2 regions of the Microbacterium cucumeris genome follow, and region 2 is predicted to be linked to the other one. Evidence: predicted binding sites of a transcription regulator. Region 2 holds the regulator's gene; the other holds the start of a gene.

Region 1 (9,301 bases), on a different contig from region 2:
TGACCGCCGTCACGGGGGAGCGCGACGGGCGCAAGGAGATCTCCACGATCATCGTGCCGAACGGGACGCCGGGATTCACGGTCGAGCCCGCCTATGACAAGCTCGGCTGGCGCGCATCCGACACGCATCCGCTGACGTTCTCCGATGCCCACGTCCCGCAGGAGAACCTCCTGGGCGAGGAGGGGCGCGGATTCGCGGGCTTCCTCAGCATCCTGGACGAGGGGCGGGTCGCGATCGCGGCGCTGTCGACCGGGGCGGCGGAAGGCTGCCTCGAGGAGGCGACGGCGTACGCCCGCAGCCGCACCGTGTTCGGCGCGGCGCTCAGCACGCGGCAGAACGCGCAGTTCACGCTCGCGCGCATGCGGGCCCGCGTGCACACCGCTCGACTCGCCTGGCACCACGCCGCGCGCCTGCGGGACGCGGGGCGGCCGTTCGGCGAGGAAGCCGCGATCGCGAAGCTCGTGGCGGGAGAGGCGGCGATGGACAACGCCCGCGACGCGACCCAGATCTTCGGCGGGAACGGCTTCATGGACGAGTTCCCGGTGGCGCGGCACTACCGGGACTCGAAGATCCTCGAGATCGGCGAGGGGACGACCGAGGTGCAGCTGCTCGTCATCGCGCGTGCCCTGGGCGTGGCGGGGTAGCGTGGCATCATGACGGCGATCGTGCAGCGGGGGCTCTACTACGAGGAGTTCGACCTGGGGGCGACGTACCTGCATCGACCGGGGCGCACGGCGACCGAGGCCGACAACGTGCTCTTCACGACGCTCACGATGAACACGCAGGCGCTGCATCTGGATGCCGCGTTCGCCGCATCCCAGGAGTTCGGCCGCCCGCTGATCAACTCGATGTGGACGCTGTCGACCATGGTGGGCTCCTCGGTCGCTCAGCTCACCCAGGGGACGCTGGTGGCGCAGCTCGCCCTCGGGGACGTCGCGTTCCCGCATCCGCTCTTCCCGGGCGACACGCTTTACACCGAGAGCGTGGTCACGGACAAGCGCCTGTCGTCCTCGCGTCCCGGCCAGGGCATCTGCACGATCGCGCACACGGGACGTAACCAGGACGGCGTGATCGTCGCGACGGCGAGCCGAACGGTGCTCGTGCACTGCCGCCCGGAGGACGAGCGATGACCTTCGGTCTCGGTCCCGCTCTGCTGTTCTGTCCGGCGGATCGCCCGGAGCGGTTCGGCAAGGCGCTGGAGCGGGCGGATGCCGTGATCCTCGATCTCGAGGACGCCGTCGCGCCGGCGGACAAGGCGAAGGCACGCGGCAACCTGATCGACGCGCACCTGGACCCCGACCGCGTGATCGTGCGGGTGAACGCCGCGGACTCGGCCGAGTTCGCGAGCGACCTGGCGACGCTGTCGCAGACCGACTTCCGGACCGTGATGCTGGCGAAGGCCGAGGACCCCGCGGCGATGGACGCGTTCGACGAGCGCTTCTCGCTCATCGCGCTGTGCGAGACGGCACGCGGCGTCGCCGCGGCCGACCGGCTGGCCGAGCACGAGCGGGTCGTCGGGCTGATGTGGGGCGCGGAGGATCTCATCGCGTCGCTGGGCGGGACGAGCAGCCGCCGCGCTGACGGCGGGTATCGCGATGTCGCCCGGTACGCGCGCTCGCGCGTTCTTCTCGAGGCCGGTGCACGCGGCAAGGCCGCGATCGACGCGGTGCACATCGCCATCGACGATCTCGACGGGCTCGCTTCGGAGGCAGCGGATGCCGCAGCCAGCGGGTTCTCAGCCACCGCGTGCATCCACCCGGGTCAGGTGGCCGTGATCCGCGACGCGTATCGGCCGGATGCCGCGACGGTGGACTGGGCGCAGCGCGTGCTGGCTGCGGCGGACCGCGAGGGCGGGGTGTTCCGCTTCGAGGGGCGGATGGTCGACGAACCGGTGCTCCGGCATGCTCGCAGCGTTCGGCATCGCGCGGCGGACACCGGTCGCTGACGGATCCTTCAGACCTCGACGGTCTCCAGCAGCCGCAGCACTCCGGGGGAGGCCTCGAAGCGGTGCACCGACCCGTTGGCCAGGGGCACGCCCATCAACGGCATGGTCCCGCCGGAGGCGTGGTCCAGCAGAGCGCGGATCACGCCGCCGTGCGCCACCACGATGACGGATTCGGCCACCGGCGCCGAGCGGCGACGCGCATCCCGCGCGATGACGTCCAGGGCACCGAGCGCGCGGTCGCGCACCTGATCGAAGGTCTCGGCCCCCGGGACGTCGGCGTGCCAGTCGCCGTACTGCTCGATGTAGTCGGTGACGAGCATGCCCTCGCCGTCGCCGAACTCGCGTTCGCGCAGGTCGTGCACCAGGCCGGGCTCGTCGAGACCGAGCTCCCGGGCGATGATCTGCGCGGTCTCCCGCGCGCGCACGAGCGGGCTGGCGTAGATCGCATGGTGCGTCCCGCCGGCGAGCGCGGCGGCGGCCTCGAGCGCGTGTCCGCGTCCCGTCGCGTTCAGCGGGATGTCGGTCGAGCCCTGGATGCGCCGCTCCAGGTTCCAGTCTGTCTGGCCGTGCCGGACGAGGGTGATGAGGGTCACGGGGTTCTGCTCCGTTCGCGCGCGTCTGTGCTCTTCAGCAGTTCCTGGAGGGCGGGGATGATCTCGCCCGTGCCGCCGGTGAGGGTCATATCGGCCCAGGCGTCGGCTCTGGTCGGCTCCCGGTTGATGATGACGAGGGGGATGCCGCGGCGCCGGGCGCGCTCGACCAGGCGCACACCCGAGTTCACCACCAGCGACGAACCGGCGACGATCATCGCCGAGCTCGCGCGCAGGAGGGATTCGGCAGCGCGGAAGCGGTCTGCCGGGACGAATTCGCCGAAGAAGACGACGTCCGGCTTGAGCATCCCGCCGCAGACCGTGCACTCCGGCACGACGAAGCCGTCGGCCGTGTCCGGGGTGACGTCGCCGTCCGGGTTGAGGGGGATGCTGTCGGGGACGGTGATCCACGGGTTGCGTTCGTCGATCTGCGTCGCGATGTCGCGCCGGTCGAAGACCTGGCCGCACTGCAGGCACAGCACGCGGCGCATGGTGCCGTGCACCTCGATGACGTGCGAGCTCCCGGCGCGCAGGTGCAGTCCGTCGACGTTCTGCGTGATGATGCCGCTGACCAGCCCGTCGCGCTCCATCTCGGCGAGGGCGACATGGGCCGCGTTGGGTGCGGCTTCGGCGAAGGCGCGCCAGCCGAGATGCCCGCCGATCCAGTAGCGCCGCCGCGCCGCCTCGTCGGCGAGATAGCGTTGCGCGGTCATGGGATCCGCTCGCACGCGCGCACCCTCCCCGCGGTAGGCGGGGATGCCCGAATCGGTCGAGATGCCGGCTCCGGTGAGCAGGGCGATCCGCTTTCCCTGCAGCAGTTCCGCGGTGCGCGCGACGCCGTCGGCCAGATCGGCAGTCATCGTCACGCTCACGGAACCTCCCCGAGCGAGTCTACGGCGTGCTCGGGGGTGGGGCTCACGCGGCCGCCACGAGGATGACGCCGGCGGCGAGCACGACGTCGAGCGCGGCGCAGAACTCGGCCATCGACGACGCGACCACGCGCCGGGTGCGCAGATGATGCACATCCCACCCGGCGTGGAGGACGAGACCGATGCCGACGAGGACGGCTCCCCAGGGCGACGGCAGCGCGGGGATGATGAGCGCGAGGAGGAGGACCGCGAGCATCGCGGCGGCCTGCAACGGAATTCCCCAGCGGGGTCGGACGCGTCCGCGGACGAGCCCGAACGCGAAGAGAGCGCCGACGAGGACGACCATGGCCCACATCGGCGAGAACCCGCGGACGGCGAGTCCCGCGCCGATGAGGAGGAACGTCAGGCCGAACAGCGGCCACGCGGCCGTGCGATGACCGAGCGCCGCCGAACCGAGATAGACGAAGGCTGCCGCGGTGAGGATCTCGGTCGCGGTCGTGGTGTCGGCGGTCCCGACGGACAGCAGCGCGATCATCCCCGCGGCGAAAACGACGCCGGCGACGGCCGGCCAGACGCGCAGCATCCGGTCGCGGGGTCCCGCGGCATCCGTCCCGTCGCTCATCACCCGCCATACGGTAAGGGCCCCTGCAGCGCAGGACAAGGGGATCTTCCGGCGGTGGCAGAGTGGACGGGTGGACCTCCAGCGCGTGACCGATGCCTCCGATCCCCGGCTCGACGACTATCGGGACCTCACCGACACCGCGCTGCGCCGCGTGCGCGAGCCCGCGGGCGGACTGTACATCGCGGAGTCCGCCAAGGTGATCGAGCGGGCCTGCGCCGCCGGCCATGTGCCGCGCTCGGTGCTGACGCAGCAGCGCTGGGTCGCCGGGATCGAGGCGATCCTCGGCGGTGCCGACGTTCCCGTGTACCTGGTCCCCGACGAGGTCGCCGAGAGCGTCACCGGATACGCGGTGCATCGCGGGGCGCTCGCGTCCATGCACCGCCCCGCGCTGCCGTCCGTCGCGGAGGTGGTCGAGAATGCTTCACTCGTGCTGGTCCTGGAGGATCTGCTGGACCACACCAATGTGGGGGCCGCCTTCCGGGCGGCTGCCGGTCTCGGCGCGGACGCCGTGCTGGTCACGGCACGATGCGCGGATCCGCTCTACCGCCGCAGCGTGCGGGTGAGCATGGGAACCGTGTTCCAGGTGCCGTGGACGCGCGTCGACGACTGGGAGGATGCGGCCGGCGACCTGCACGCGGCCGGATTCGAGATCGCGGCGCTCGCACTCGACGACCAGGCCGTGGATCTCCGCTCCTACGCGGCGGAACGTCCGGACAAGGTCGCCCTCCTGCTGGGCACCGAGGGCGATGGGCTCTCCCGTGCCGCGCTCGACAGCGCGGACGCCGTGGTGACGATCCCGATGGCCGGAGGCGTCGACTCTCTCAACGTCGCATCCGCCGCTGCCGTGGCGCTCTGGGGGCTCTCGCGCTGACCGCTGTGGCCCTATTCTGCCTCGGGGAAGCGGATCGGGACGGCATCGGGGCGCTTGGCCGCGACGTGATCGCCGGAGGACTGATGCCGGAGTCGACGCAGCACCCAGGGAACGAGATGCTCGCGTGCCCAGCCGAGGTCCTCCGAGCGCGCCTCGCGCCACGTGCGGGCCGGAAGCGGGTCGGGCTGCATGGCCTGGAGGTCGTTCGGGACGTTCAGGGCGCGCAGCACCATGCGGGCCACCTCGTGGTGCCCGAGAGCGTTGTAGTGCAGCCGGTCGTCGTCGAAGAAGCGTGGATCCTGCACGGTCTTCAGCGCCCACTGGTCGGCGACGATGCAGTCGTGCCGGTCCGCGATGGCACGGACGTTCTCGTTGTAGATCGCGACCTTGCCGCGGAACGGCCGGAAGACCGGCGTGAACCCGGTGTCGATGCCGGTGAAGAGCACCACAGCGGCTCCGGTCGAGGAAAGGCGTGCCACGGCATCCTCGAGCTGAGCGGCGATCGCATCGGGGTCGGTGCCGGGCCGGATGACGTCGTTGCCGCCGGCGCAGATCGACACGAGGTCCGGATGCAGCGCGACGGCCGGTTCGATCTGGTCGGCCACGATCTGGGCGATGAGCTTCCCGCGGACGGCCAGGTTGGCGTAGGCGAAGTCCTCCACCTGGCGGCCCAGCACCTCGGCCACGCGGTCCGCCCACCCGCGGTGCCCGCCGGGCGCTGCGGGATCGGGGTCGCCGATGCCCTCGGTGAACGAGTCGCCGACGGCCACGAAGCGGTGCCACGGGTGCGGGCCCTCGTTGGGGACGTACGGGGTCCGGGATGATTCCTGATCGGTCATCGCGCTCTCCTTCGCAGGTGCGAAGCCAGGGATCGCGGCCTCGCAGGGATCGAGCCTACCGGCCGCGGCGACGCCACGGGGGCGACGGGCATCCGGTGTCCGCAGGACCGATTATCGTGGATGCGATGCTCTCTCCGTCCTTCCCTCAGCGTGCTCCCTGGGGCACCGCGAACAAGCTCAGGGCATGGCAGCAGGAGGCGCTGGAACAGTACTTCCGGGACGACAAGCGGGACTTCCTCGTCGCCGCGACACCGGGCGCGGGAAAGACGACGTTCGCACTGACGCTCGCGGTGGAACTGCTGCGCATGGGCGAGGTCAACCGGGTGATCGTGGTCGCGCCGACCGAGCACCTCAAGACGCAGTGGGCGGATGCCGCGGCGCGCGTGCACATTCGGCTGGACCCGCGCTTCAAGAACAGCCACTGGGCCCCGGCGCCGCACTACCACGGCGTCGTGGTGACGTATGCGCAGGTGGCGGCGAAGTCCTCCGTGCACCGGCACCTGACCGAGGACGCCAAGACCCTCGTGATCCTCGATGAGGTCCACCACGGCGGCGACGCCCTCAGCTGGGGGGACGCGATCCGGGACGCGTACGGGCCGGCGAAGCGCCGCCTGCTGCTGTCCGGCACCCCGTTCCGCAGCGACACGGCGCCGATCCCGTTCGTCGAGTACCTGCCGGACGAGTCCGGAGCGCGGGTGTCGAGCACGGACTACGCCTACGGCTACGGCAGGGCGCTGTCGGACGGCGTCGTCCGCCCCGTCCTGTTCCACATGTACTCCGGGAAGATGCGCTGGCGCACGAGCGCGGGCGACGAGCTGGAGGCGCATCTCGGGCAGGACAACACCAAGGACGTCAACTCCCAGGCGTGGCGCACGGCGCTGGATCCGGAGGGGGAGTGGATGCCCGCGGTCCTTTCGGCCGCGGATCGGCGCCTCACCGAGATCCGCCATCACGTGCCGGATGCCGGGGGGCTGGTGCTCGCGACGGACCAGACCGTGGCACGGGCCTACGCCAAGATCCTGCACAGCATCACGCGGCAGCAGCCGACCATCGTGCTCTCCGACGACGCGACCGCCTCGGAGCGGATCGAGAAGTTCAGTGCGAGCGATGCGCGATGGATGGTCGCCGTCCGCATGGTGTCGGAGGGCGTCGACGTCCCCCGCCTCGCGGTCGGCGTGTACGCGACGTCGTCCTCCACGCCGTTGTTCTTCGCTCAGGCGATCGGCCGCTTCGTGCGCGCCCGGCGCCGGGGCGAAGCGGCCAGCGTTTTCCTGCCGAACGTGCCGGTGCTCATGGGGCTCGCGAACGAGCTGGAGAAGCAGCGTGACCACGCGCTGGACCGGCAGTCGAAGGACGAGGACGGTCTGGACGATTCGCTGCTGGAGAGCGCGAACCGCGAGGACGACGCCTCGGACGCACTGACCCAGGAGTTCAGCTATCAGGCGATCTCGTCGCTCGCGCACTTCGACCGCGTGGTCTTCGAGGGGAAGGACTTCGGGCAGCTCGCCGAACCGGGTACGCCCGAAGAAGAGGAGTTCATCGGCCTGCCAGGTCTGCTCGAACCCGAGCATGTGCACGAGCTTCTCATGCAGCGCAGCGCCAAGCAGTCGCGCCTGCGCGAGGCGCGTGAGGCCGCGGAGGGCCCGGAAGCCGTCACGACTCTTCCCGCGCCGCTGCACCGGACCTTGCGCGAACAGCGACAGCTGCTCAACAGTCTTGTGGGACTGTACGCGCGTCAGGCCGGAGAGCCGCACGGTGCCGTGCACGCCGAGCTCCGCCGGATCTGCGGGGGACCCGCCGTCGCGCAGGCGACCGTGACGCAACTGCAGTCGCGCATCGACGTGCTGCGCAAGCGCGTCAGGTCGCACTGATATCGCGGCTCGTCCGTGAGGGTTGTGCATAGAACATAGGTGCGATGCGGTGGGCGTGTCACGACGAGGGTCAGTGAGGTCGCGCGCGCCGCGGTCGGGCAAATACCTTCGCCCAATGCGGCGCGAACGAGGCATGTGTCGCGTGCCGTGCGCATGAATCCGAGCGCACTGACGTTTGGAGCTGAGTTCACTGAAACGCTTGACTGATTCGAAGATAGCAACGATACTTGGACTATGGCAGCGAAGAGGCGCGGACCGAGCGAGGACTCTCTCGCATATCGTCGCGCGCTTCTGGACGAGTGGGTGGATGCCGAGCGCGAAGTGTCCCGCCTGCACGCCCGGCAGGCCGTGCTGCTCGCAGAACGTCTCGAGTCGGCGATGACCGATCCCGACGCGGATCTGGATGCCGGCGAGGTGTCCCTGCGATCGCTTGCCGCGGAGTATGCGGCCGCGGCGCACATCCCGCCGTCGACGGCATCGATCCGGTTGACCGACGCCTGGGTGCTCGTGAGGCGCTTCCCGGCCGTGCTCGCGGCGATGGCCGAAGGCGTCATCAGCCGGCGGCATGCGGACGCCATCGTGAACGAGGCTCCGCAGTTGGCGCAGGATGCCGAGGGCGAACGGCTGCGTGCCGCTTATGAGGCGGAAGTCCTCGCGTTCGCCCGGCACGACACAGCGGCCGGGACGCGCGCCTGCGCGCGGGCCGTGGCGGCGCATCTGTGCCCGCAGTCGACAGCCGAGGCGCACCGGCGGGCGCGCAAGGAGCGTTCGGTCACCGTACGCCCCGATGGTGATGGGATGGCCGTGCTGACCGCGATCCTGCCGGAGATCCTCGCGTTCGCGATCAAGGATCGGTTGACCGGGCAGGCGCGGAGCGTGCGCGCCGCGCGCCGCCGGGTGAACGGGGTGCGCCCGGTTCCGGAGTACGAGCCGATGTTCCCCGAGGAGCCGCTCGATCTCGATGCGGAACTGCGCCGGATCCTGGACGACGTTCCTGGCTGGGAGCGTTCAGAGCGCGACGAAGCGGAAGGCACGGTGCACGCCGACGGCGTGGTGCATGCCGGCGCGGACGGCTCGGGCGTGACGAATGCGGGGGACGACGCTGGCGCGGGCCACGACGCTGGCGCGACGCATGGCGAGGGGAACGGCGCTGACGATGAGGGCGTGGGTGCGGCGCACGCCGGGGGAGACGATTCGGGCGTGACGAAGGTCGGGGGCGTCGAGGTGGTATCGGGCGGCGACGTCGAGAGGTCCTCGGGTGCATCGTCCGCGAGTGCCGTCACCTCGGAGGAGACGGGGGCCCGGGAATCGGAGTCTCCCGCTTCGTCAGTCACGTCGCCTGCCGTCGTGATCACCGAGCGCGACTTCCCGATCTGGAGCCCCGTGCACGATGACGTGGTCAACGAGCCCGCGGGCGGACCACCGGGCCTGGACGGCGACCTCTCCACCGGGTCAGAGCATTCGTTCGACGGGCAGTCGCATCCGCGTGACGATCAGACTCATCCACCCGGCGATCCGTGGATGTCGGACACTGTCCGTCCCCCGTGGCTCGACGAGGCGTTCGATGAGCTGGTCGCCTCGTTCGAAGAGGAGCTCTTCACGAGCGCGCCTCCGATCGACCCCGCGCCCAAAGGCGCCGATCCGGGCGGTTGCCGAGCCGGCACCTTGCTCGATGACGATCTCGTCGGTGTGCT
Region 2 (9,301 bases):
GCCCTCGGCGCGCTTGAGCTTCGTCGTGTAGTCGTGAGCCTCGATCTTCAGGCGGAAGCGGACTTCCTTGAGGATCGTGTTCGCCTGGTTGCGGCGGGCTTCCTTCGCCTTCTGGGCAGCCTCGTACTTGAACTTGCCGTAGTCCATGATCTTGACCACGGGCGGCTTCGAGTTGGGTGCCACCTCGACGAGGTCGAGGTCGGCTTCCTGCGCAAGGCGCAGCGCCGCCTCGATGCGGACGACGCCGATCTGCTCACCCGCGGGGCCGACGAGGCGGACCTCGGGGACGCGGATGCGCTCATTGGTGCGGGGATCGCTGATGCGGAACTCCTTAGACGATGGTTTCGGCCACCAGGATGCTGTCGGCATCCTGGGCGAAATCAGACTCGTCTCCCACCCGCCGGCATTTCAGACAGCCGGCGGCACCCTGTCTACCGGCTCGTCTTTCGAACGGAGCCGGCGGAGTGCAAGACCCGGTAGCCTGGAACGGCAAGCGCGGGTGGGAAGTGAATCCTCTTTCGTACCGGAACAAAACGTTCCGGAGCCCGGCACAGTCTAACAGAAGGCAAGGCGAAGTGACGACTCAGGCAGCAGGCGACGACCACCGGCACGAGGAGTGGGCGAGGCAGGAGGACGCCGCCACCGCCGCATCCCGGGACATCGCCGATGTCCCTGCCGTCGAGGTCATCACCACCACCGCCGTGCACCTGATGAGCGCGGCGGCCGTCAAGCTCGGCCTCGCCGACGACCCGGACACCCAGCTCGACCTCGACGAGGCGCGCAAGCTCATCAACGCGCTGGCCGGACTCATCACCGCGGGGGCTCCCGAGATCAGCGATATGCACGCCCGCTCGCTGCGCGACGGTCTGCGCTCCCTGCAGCTCGCATTCCGCGAGGCCTCGGCGATCCCCGACCCGATCGGCAAGGGCCCGGGCGAGAAGTGGACCGGTCCGGTCACCTGAGACGCGCCTCCCCCACCCGCTCGTCGAGCGAGCCCCACCCGTTCGTGAGCGAGCGAAGCGAGCCGAAACGCCCCCACCCGTTCGTCGAGCGAGCCCCACCCGTTCGTTGAGCGAGCGAAGCGAGTCGACACGCAGCGGAATAGCCCCCTCGGATCGCCGGCGGGCTCCGAACTCAGCCGCCCAGAACGATGGGATCGGCGATCGAGGGGCCACCGCACGCCTCGGTCGAATGCGTCCAGTCGACGGCGTGTTCGGTCTCGTCGGTCAGCGCGCCCGCCCGATAGACCCGCACCGTGACGTTCTCCGGCGTGCTCAAGTCGATGAAGCCGAACGACCAGGTGTGCTCGTCCGTGGTGACCGTGATCGCCGGAGCATCCGCCTCACTCGAATCAGGCGCCGGCGAGCACGTCGCATTCACGCAGAGCTGCACGAACACGGCATCCCCGACTGCCGTGGCGTCCACCTCGACGACGCTGATCCAGCCGATCGCCGGACATGCCTGCGGTGCGCACCCCGTCGCGGCTGCGAGCATGCCGAGCCCCAGCATCCCGACGGCCATCGCCCTGCGCATGGGTCGACCATAGCGGTCGTCAGACGCTGCGGCGGAGCTTGACCGTCAGGGAGTCCGCGAGCACGGCGATGCGGTCATCGGCTGCCCATCGCTGCGCGAGCCGCGCCAGCACAGCGTCGAGGACCTCGCGCTCCAGTCCGTCCACGAGCTCGAGGATGACGACGAGCTCCGGACCCCGCAGCCGCGCATCCGGGTCGCCCGCGTCGACCGCGACGTCGATCACCGCGAGCTCGTGCGCGACGCTCTCCTGAAGGGCGGCGAACACCTCGGGCGATAGGAAGCTCGGCTCCCACCGCTGCCCCTGCGCCACCGCCCACACCGCCGGTCGCCGGAGCACGAACTCGGTGTCCGACGTCGGGTCCAGCACGATGAGGTCGGTGTCCTCGGCCGACGCCGCCAGTGCCGCCCGGACCGCCTCGACCGGGATCGGCCGTGCCGAGGCATCCCAGTTCCGCATCGCCTCGACCGAGGAGAACACCGGCTGAACGCGGCGGCCGTCCGGTGCCGCGACCGTGACGATGGACAGTTCCTGGGTCTTGTCGACGGTCAGCCCGCTCGGTGCCGTCCCCTCCTCGCCCTTCTCCGCGATGAGGGGGATCAGGACGCGGGCCCGGCGGAACGCGTCGACGACCTCCGCCTGGCTGCCGTCGCCGGCACGGAAGCGCACCAGCGCGTCGAGCAGCGCGGGGTCGGCGGACCCGTCATCCGCGGCGTGCGGATTGGCCTCGAAGCTGCGCCCCTCCCACGGGACCCCGGCGGAATCGCCGGACCCGGACGGAGACGGTCGACCGGCGGGAGCGCCGTGATCGCAGGGGTCAGTCTCCTGCGACATCCAGTGCCTCGGCCAGCGTGAAGGCGCCCGCGTAGAGCGCCTTGCCCACGATGGCGCCCTCGACGCCCAGCGGCACCAGGTCGCGGAGCGCCGCGATGTCGTCCAGGCTAGAGATGCCGCCCGAGGCGACGACCGGCTTCGGGGTGCGCGAGGTCACCTCGCGCAGCAGATCGAGGTTCGGACCGCGCAGAGTGCCGTCCTTGGTGACGTCCGTCACGACGTAGCGGCTGCAGCCGGCCTCCTCGAGGCGGTCCAGCACCTCCCAGAGGTCGCCGCCTTCCTTCGTCCAGCCGCGCGCTGCGAGCGTCGTGCCGCGAACGTCCAGACCGACGGCGACGGCCTCGCCGTACCGGCTGATCACGTCGGCAGCCCACTCGGGGTTCTCCAGGGCTGCGGTGCCGAGGTTGATGCGTGCGGCACCGGTCTCGAGAGCGGCCTCCAGGCTCGCATCATCGCGGATGCCACCGGAGAGCTCCACGTTGACCGAGCGGAACTGCTTGATCACCTTGCGCAGGATGCCCGCGTTCGATCCTCGGCCGAACGCGGCGTCGAGGTCGACGAGGTGGATCCACTGCGCGCCCTGATCGACCCACTCGCCCGCAGCGTCCAGCGGGTCGCCGTAGCTCGTCTCGCTGCCGGCCTCACCCTGGGTGAGCCGCACCGCCTTGCCGCCCGCCACGTCGACGGCCGGGAGAAGGGTCAGACTGGGGGTTGACGCGAAGTCGTTCATGTCGTCCTCGGGTGGGATGGAGGTGCTCCGTTCGCGGGCACGAGACACGAGACTAGTCCGCCGGGCCGTACGGTTCAAAACGATGACGCCGGAGTGACGTCGCCCGACGGTGGATCAGAGGCTGCCGACCCAGTTGCGCAGCAGCTGGATGCCCGCTTCTCCGGATTTCTCGGGGTGGAACTGCGTGGCGGACAGCGGGCCGTTCTCGACGGCGGCGAGGAAGGGCGAGCCGTAGGTGGTCCAGGTCAGCCGTGGCTCAGGGAACGGAGGCATGACCTCGAGCTCCCAGCGCTGAGCGGCGAAGGAGTGCACGAAGTAGAACCGTTCCTGCTCGATGCCGCGGAACAGCACGCTCCCCTCGTCCGGGGTCACGGTGTTCCATCCCATGTGGGGCAGGACCGGGGCGTCGAGCTCCGTGACCGCGCCGGGCCACTCCCCCAGCCCTTCGGTGTCGACACCGCGCTCGACGCCGTGCTCGAACAGCACCTGCATGCCGACGCAGATGCCGAGGACCGCGCGTCCGCCGGCGAGCCGGCGTTCGATGATCTCATCGCCGCCGTGCGCCGCGAGCGCCTCTCGAACCGCAGCGAACGCTCCCACCCCGGGGACGACCAGCCCGTCGGCCTCCAGCGCCGCCGTGCGGTCGCCGGTGAGCACGGCGTCGGCACCCGCGGCGACGAGCGCCTTGACGGCCGAGTGGACGTTGCCCGACTCGTAGTCGAAGACGGCGACGCTCGGGCGGTCGGTCACAGCGCGCCCTTGGTGGACGGGATGCCCGAGACCAGCGGATCCAGGGCCTTCGCCTGACGGAACGCACGGGCGAACGCCTTGAACTCCGCCTCGGCGATGTGGTGCGGGTCCCGACCGCCGAGCACCCGCACATGCACGGTCAGGCCGGCGTTGAAGGCGATCGCCTCGAAGCAGTGGCGCACGAGCGAGCCCGTGAAGTGCCCGCCGATCAGGTGGTGCTCGAACCCGGCAGGCTCTCCCGAGTGAACGAGGTACGGTCGGCCGCTGATGTCGACGACCGCCTGCGCGAGCGCTTCGTCCAGTGGCACGAGCGCATCGCCGTAGCGGGAGATGCCCGACTTGTCCCCCAGCGCCTCCCGGATCGTCTGGCCGAGCACGATCGAGATGTCCTCGACGGTGTGGTGGGCGTCGATGTCGGTGTCCCCCGAGGCGCGGACCGTGAGATCTGTGAGCGAGTGCTTCGCGAACGCCGTCAGCAGGTGGTCGAAGAACGGCACCGAGGTGTCGATCTGGCTCGCGCCGGTGCCGTCCAAGTTCAGGTCGAGTTCGACGGAGGACTCGGACGTGCTGCGGCTGCGGCGGGCGGTGCGACTCATGTGGCCGATTCTATCGAGGCCAGCGCGTCCAGGAACGCCGTGGTCTCGGCCTCGGTCCCGGCCGTGACGCGCAGGTGCCCGGGGATGCCCACGTCGCGCACGAGGATCCCCTTGTTGTAGAGCGACTGCCAGGTCGCCTTCGGATCGGCGACGCCTCCGAACAGGACGAAGTTCGACCACGACTCGTGCGGCTGATAGCCGAGCGCTTCGAGCGTCGCCGTGATCCGGTCGCGCTGCTCGACGATCTCGTCCACCATCGCGAGCATCGTGTCCGCGTTGCGCAGCGCGGCCACCGCGGCAGCCTGAGTGAGCGCGCTCAGGTGGTAGGGAAGGCGCACGAGGCGCAGGGCGTCGATGAACGCCGGATCCGCCGCGAGATACCCGACCCGGGCGCCGGCGAACGCGAACGCCTTGCTCATGGTCCGGGACACGGCCAGTCGCGGTCGGCCCTCGAGAAGAGTCAGAGCGGACGGCGCGTCGCGGGGGGCGAACTCCTGATACGCCTCGTCCACGACGACGATCCCACGAGCCGCGTCGTAGACGGCTTCGACGACATCGAGTCCGAGCGGGGTCCCGGTGGGATTGTTCGGGGTGCAGAGCAGGACGATGTCGGGATCCGCGGACCGGACCTGCTCGGCGGCCTCCTCCGGGCTGATCGTGTGGTCCGGGTGCCGGGTGCCCGCGATCCAGGTGGATCCGACTCCCTGCGTGATGAGCGGATACATGGAGTACGTCGGCGCGAAGCCGAACGCCGTCCGCCCCGGTCCGCCGAAGGCCTGCAGGATGTGCTGCAGCACCTCGTTGGAGCCGTTACCGGCCCAGATCCCGTCAGCCGCGAGGTCGTGGCCCAGGTACTCGGCGAAACTCTCCCTGAGAGCGGTGAACTCCCGATCCGGATAGCGGTTCACATCTCGGAGTGCGACGGCGATGTCGTCGAGGATGTCGCTGGCCACGGCATCCGGAACCGGGTGGGTGTTCTCGTTGACGTTCAGCGCGACCGGCAGCGGGGCCTGAGGGGCTCCGTACGGGGTGAGACCGCGCAGATCGTCGCGGAGGGGAAGGTCTTCGAGGGAAGTCACCCTCCCCATGCTAGCGAGGGCGCGCGAGGCGGAGTGCCGCGGGTCAGCCGGCGTAGGCCGCGGGGATCGCGAGCTCCTCGCCGACCATGAGCACGCCGCCGTCGAGCAGGTTGAGCTGCCGCAGTGCGTCGACGACCTCGCGGGGATCGACGCCCGGGGCGACGTCCTCGGCGATCGACCACAGCGTGTCACCGGGCATGACCGTGACCGTCTCGAACGACGCGGTCACCTCATCGCCGCCGGCGTAGGCGGATCCGCCGCTGAGTGCGGCGAAGGCCAGGCCGATCGCGAGCGGAAGCGCGGCCAGGGCGAGCAGCACGCGACGACCGCGCGCCGTCAGACGCAGGCGCGTGGCGGCTGCGGGGCGACGGATGGACGGTGCCGTGACGGTGATGCTGCTCATGATGCTGCTCCTCGTGCTCTTCTCCCCGGTGGGGCTTTGGCGTAGCGTTCGCATTCCCCGCTCGGCCGGGAGCGGGGGATGCGAAGCTACGTACCGAATGTATCTTCGATTTCGAATCGATGTCAAGTCTTCTTCGAAATCGCATCCTCGGATCCTCCGACACGCTCGAACAGATCTTCCACAAGCCCGGATTCTCGGATACGGTTTCGCTGTAGACACCACACCACGGGCCTCCGACATCGGCGCGGGAGCACCGGACCGGCCCACGAAGGAGCAGCCATGAGCGACGCAACAGCCCCCGGCAGCGAGGCACCGCGCACTCGTCGACGCAAGAGCCTCAGCGCCAAGCAGATGGCGATCCTCGAGGTCATCCAGACCTCGATCGCGCGGCACGGCTACCCGCCCAGCATGCGCGAGATCGGCGACGCCGTGGGTCTCAAGTCGCTCTCCAGCGTCACCCATCAGCTCGGCCAGTTGGAACTGAGCGGCTACCTGCGACGCGACCCGGGCAAGACCCGCGCCATGGAGGTGCTGATCGATCTGCCGGGCACGGGTGTCGAGAACCCCGCGGACGCCGCCCCGCCGGTCGGGGACGCCGCGCTCGTCCCCCTGGTCGGACAGATCGCCGCCGGCGTGCCGATCACGGCGGAGCAGCAGGTCGAGGAGATCTTCCCGCTGCCACGGCAACTCGTGGGCAAGGGCGATCTGTTCATGCTGAAGGTCAACGGCGAGTCGATGATCGACGCCGCTATCTGCGACGGCGACTGGGTCGTAGTGCGCACCCAGAACACCGCCGAGAACGGCGAGATCGTGGCCGCCATGCTCGACGGCGAGGCCACCGTCAAGACGTTCCGCCGCCGCGACGGCCACACCTGGCTTCTCCCCCGCAACTCCGCGTTCGAACCGATCCTCGGTGACGACGCGACGGTCCTCGGCAAGGTCGTGGCGGTGCTGCGCGCCGTCTGATCTCCCGCGAACGACGAAAGGTCCCTCCCGGGCGGGAGGGACCTTTCGTCGTGTAACAGCCGTCAGGCCGGGACGGACACGTCCTCGCGCACGCGCCGGGTCGCCTCGACGATGTTGCGCAGCGACGCGGTGGTCTCGTCGTACCCGCGCGTCTTGAGGCCGCAGTCCGGGTTCACCCACAGCTGCCGGTTCGGGATCGCGGCGGCCGCACGTCGCAGCAGCGATTCGATCTCATCCGTGCCGGGGACGCGCGGCGAATGGATGTCGTAGACACCAGGGCCGATGCCGTGGTCGAACCCGACCTCGGCAATGTCGTCCACGACGTCCATGCGGCTGCGGGCCGCCTCGATCGACGTGACGTCCGCGTCGAGGGCCCGGATCGCGTCGATCACGACACCGAACTCGGAATAGCACAGGTGCGTGTGCACCTGGGTGGCGGCCGCCGCTCCGCCGGTCGCGAGTCGGAACGAGTTCACCGACCAGTCCAGGTAGGCAGGCTGATCGGCCTTCTTCAGGGGCAGCAGCTCGCGCAGCGCCGGCTCATCGACCTGGATGATCGCGATGCCGGCGTTCTCGAGATCCGCGATCTCCTCGCGCAGGGCCAGGGCGACCTGATTCGCCGTCTCCCCCAGGGGCTGGTCGTCGCGCACGAAGGACCACGCGAGGATCGTGACCGGTCCGGTCAGCATGCCCTTCATGTGCTTCTCGGTGCGCGACTGCGCGTACGTCGACCAGGCGACCGTGATGGGCGCGGGGCGGGACACGTCTCCCCACAGGATCGACGGGCGCGTCGCCCGCGAGCCGTAGGACTGCACCCAGCCGTTCTCCGTGACGGCGAATCCGTCGAGGTTCTCGGCGAAATACTGCACCATGTCATTCCGCTCGGGCTCGCCGTGGACGAGGACATCCAGGCCGAGCTCCTCCTGCAGCGCAACGACACTGTCGATCTCGGCCCGGAGGAAGTCCTCGTACTCGGCCTCGGTGATCTCCCCGCGGGTGAAACGGGCACGGGCACGGCGGATGTCGCCGGTCTGGGGGAAGGACCCGATTGTCGTCAGCGGCAGAGCCGGCAGTCCGAGCGCCGCCTCCTGAGCCGCCTCTCGTTCCGGATACGAGACCCGCGCGAAGTCGGCATCCGAGAGCGAGCGCTCGCGCACGGCGCCGTCGCGGACGCCCGGAGCCGACAGCCGGTCGGCGAGCGCCGCGGATGCCGCGTCGAGGTCGGCTTGGATCGCTGCGCGTCCTTCGCCGAGACCTCGTGCGAGCGTCACGACCTGCGCGACCTTCTGGTCCGCGAAGGCGAGCCACGACACCAGGCGCTCGTCCAGCTTCGACTCGTCGGCGACGTCGTGCGGGACGTGCAGCAGCGAGGTCGACGTGGCGGCCGCGACCCGAGCGGCACCCAGGGCGCGCAGCTCCCCGAGCGTGCTGAACGCCGCAGCGAGGTCGCCGCGCCAGATGTTGTGGCCGTCGATCACGCCGCCGACGAGGATCTTGTCCTCCAGCCCCGCCGCGGCGGCCGGAACCGAACCGCGCACCAGGTCGACGGCGATCGCCTCGACCGGCGCAGCGGCGAGGACCGGGAACACGGCGTCCAGGGCGGCGTAGGGCGCCGCGACGAGGATCGACGGGCGGTCGGCCGCCCCTCCCAGGACCGCCAGTGCGCGCTCCGCCGCGGCAGCCAGCTGGTCGGTGGATGCGGGCAGCGACTCGCTGACGAGCGCGGGTTCGTCGAGCTGGACCCACTCCGCTCCGGCTGCGCGCAGGCGGCCCAGGAGCTCGACGTAGACGGGAAGCACGTCCTCGAGGCGCGACAGCGGGTCGAAGCCCTCCGGCGCGTCGTCCGACGCCTTGGCGAGAGCGAGCAGCGTGACCGGACCGACAACGACGGGGCGGGTCACGAACCCGGTGGATGCGGCCTCGGCGACCTCTCGGACGAGACGGTCGCTGGAGAGGGAGAAGGACGTCTCCGGTCCGATCTCGGGGACGAGGTAGTGGTAGTTGGAGTCGAACCACTTGGTCATCTCGAGAGGGGCGCGGTCTCCCTCGCCTCGGGCGACCGTGAAGTACGCGGGCAGCCCGATCGTGCCGTCTGTCTCACGGAGGTCCTCGAAGCGCGCCGGGATCGCGCCGACCGTGATCGCGGCATCCAGGACCTGGTCGTAGTACGAGAACGACTCCGGGATCGCGGAGTCGTCGCGCCCCAGTCCCAGCGACGCGAGGCGCTCACGGGTCGCGGCACGCAGGTCCGCGCTCGTCGCCTCGAGCTCCTGCTCGTCGATCCGGCCGGCCCAGAACGCCTCGACGGCCTTCTTCAGCTCGCGACGGCGCCCGATCCGGGGGTAGCCGAGGATGGTGCCCTCGGGGAATGCGGTCATGGTGGGTCCTTTCAGAGGGGGCTAGCGGTGAAGC

What was found. Region 2 encodes LexA, which represses DNA repair genes until DNA is damaged. Its sites were predicted from a motif close to TCGAACANNTGTTCGA; they were not measured.
Region 1: AC3RXZ_RS01725 (HNH endonuclease signature motif containing protein) is a predicted target of LexA. The motif match lies at 7,637-7,652, and genes of this name have one in related genera.

The regions. Positions count from the first base shown of each region.
Region 1 covers NZ_JBYRIZ020000001.1:338,898-348,198, forward strand. Annotated here, with positions in the region: gene AC3RXZ_RS01680 (acyl-CoA dehydrogenase family protein) at 1-644, shown strand, start outside; gene AC3RXZ_RS01685 (MaoC family dehydratase) at 654-1,130, shown strand; gene AC3RXZ_RS01690 (HpcH/HpaI aldolase/citrate lyase family protein) at 1,127-1,945, shown strand; gene AC3RXZ_RS01695 (histidine phosphatase family protein) at 1,954-2,538, opposite strand; gene AC3RXZ_RS01700 (Sir2 family NAD-dependent protein deacetylase) at 2,535-3,395, opposite strand; gene AC3RXZ_RS01705 (hypothetical protein) at 3,451-4,026, opposite strand; gene AC3RXZ_RS01710 (TrmH family RNA methyltransferase) at 4,097-4,897, shown strand; gene AC3RXZ_RS01715 (SGNH/GDSL hydrolase family protein) at 4,909-5,736, opposite strand; gene AC3RXZ_RS01720 (DEAD/DEAH box helicase) at 5,862-7,607, shown strand; gene AC3RXZ_RS01725 (HNH endonuclease signature motif containing protein) at 7,842-9,301, shown strand, end outside.
Region 2 covers NZ_JBYRIZ020000002.1:506,750-516,050, reverse strand. Annotated here, with positions in the region: gene infC (translation initiation factor IF-3) at 1-369, opposite strand, end outside; gene AC3RXZ_RS09040 (DUF1844 domain-containing protein) at 576-962, shown strand; gene AC3RXZ_RS09035 (hypothetical protein) at 1,135-1,533, opposite strand; gene AC3RXZ_RS09030 (SseB family protein) at 1,553-2,365, opposite strand; gene priA (bifunctional 1-(5-phosphoribosyl)-5-((5-phosphoribosylamino)methylideneamino)imidazole-4-carboxamide isomerase/phosphoribosylanthranilate isomerase PriA) at 2,349-3,095, opposite strand; gene hisH (imidazole glycerol phosphate synthase subunit HisH) at 3,210-3,845, opposite strand; gene hisB (imidazoleglycerol-phosphate dehydratase HisB) at 3,842-4,441, opposite strand; gene AC3RXZ_RS09010 (histidinol-phosphate transaminase) at 4,438-5,529, opposite strand; gene AC3RXZ_RS09005 (LysM peptidoglycan-binding domain-containing protein) at 5,564-5,923, opposite strand; gene lexA (transcriptional repressor LexA) at 6,203-6,889, shown strand; gene metE (5-methyltetrahydropteroyltriglutamate--homocysteine S-methyltransferase) at 6,952-9,267, opposite strand; gene AC3RXZ_RS08990 (methylenetetrahydrofolate reductase) at 9,289-9,301, opposite strand, start outside.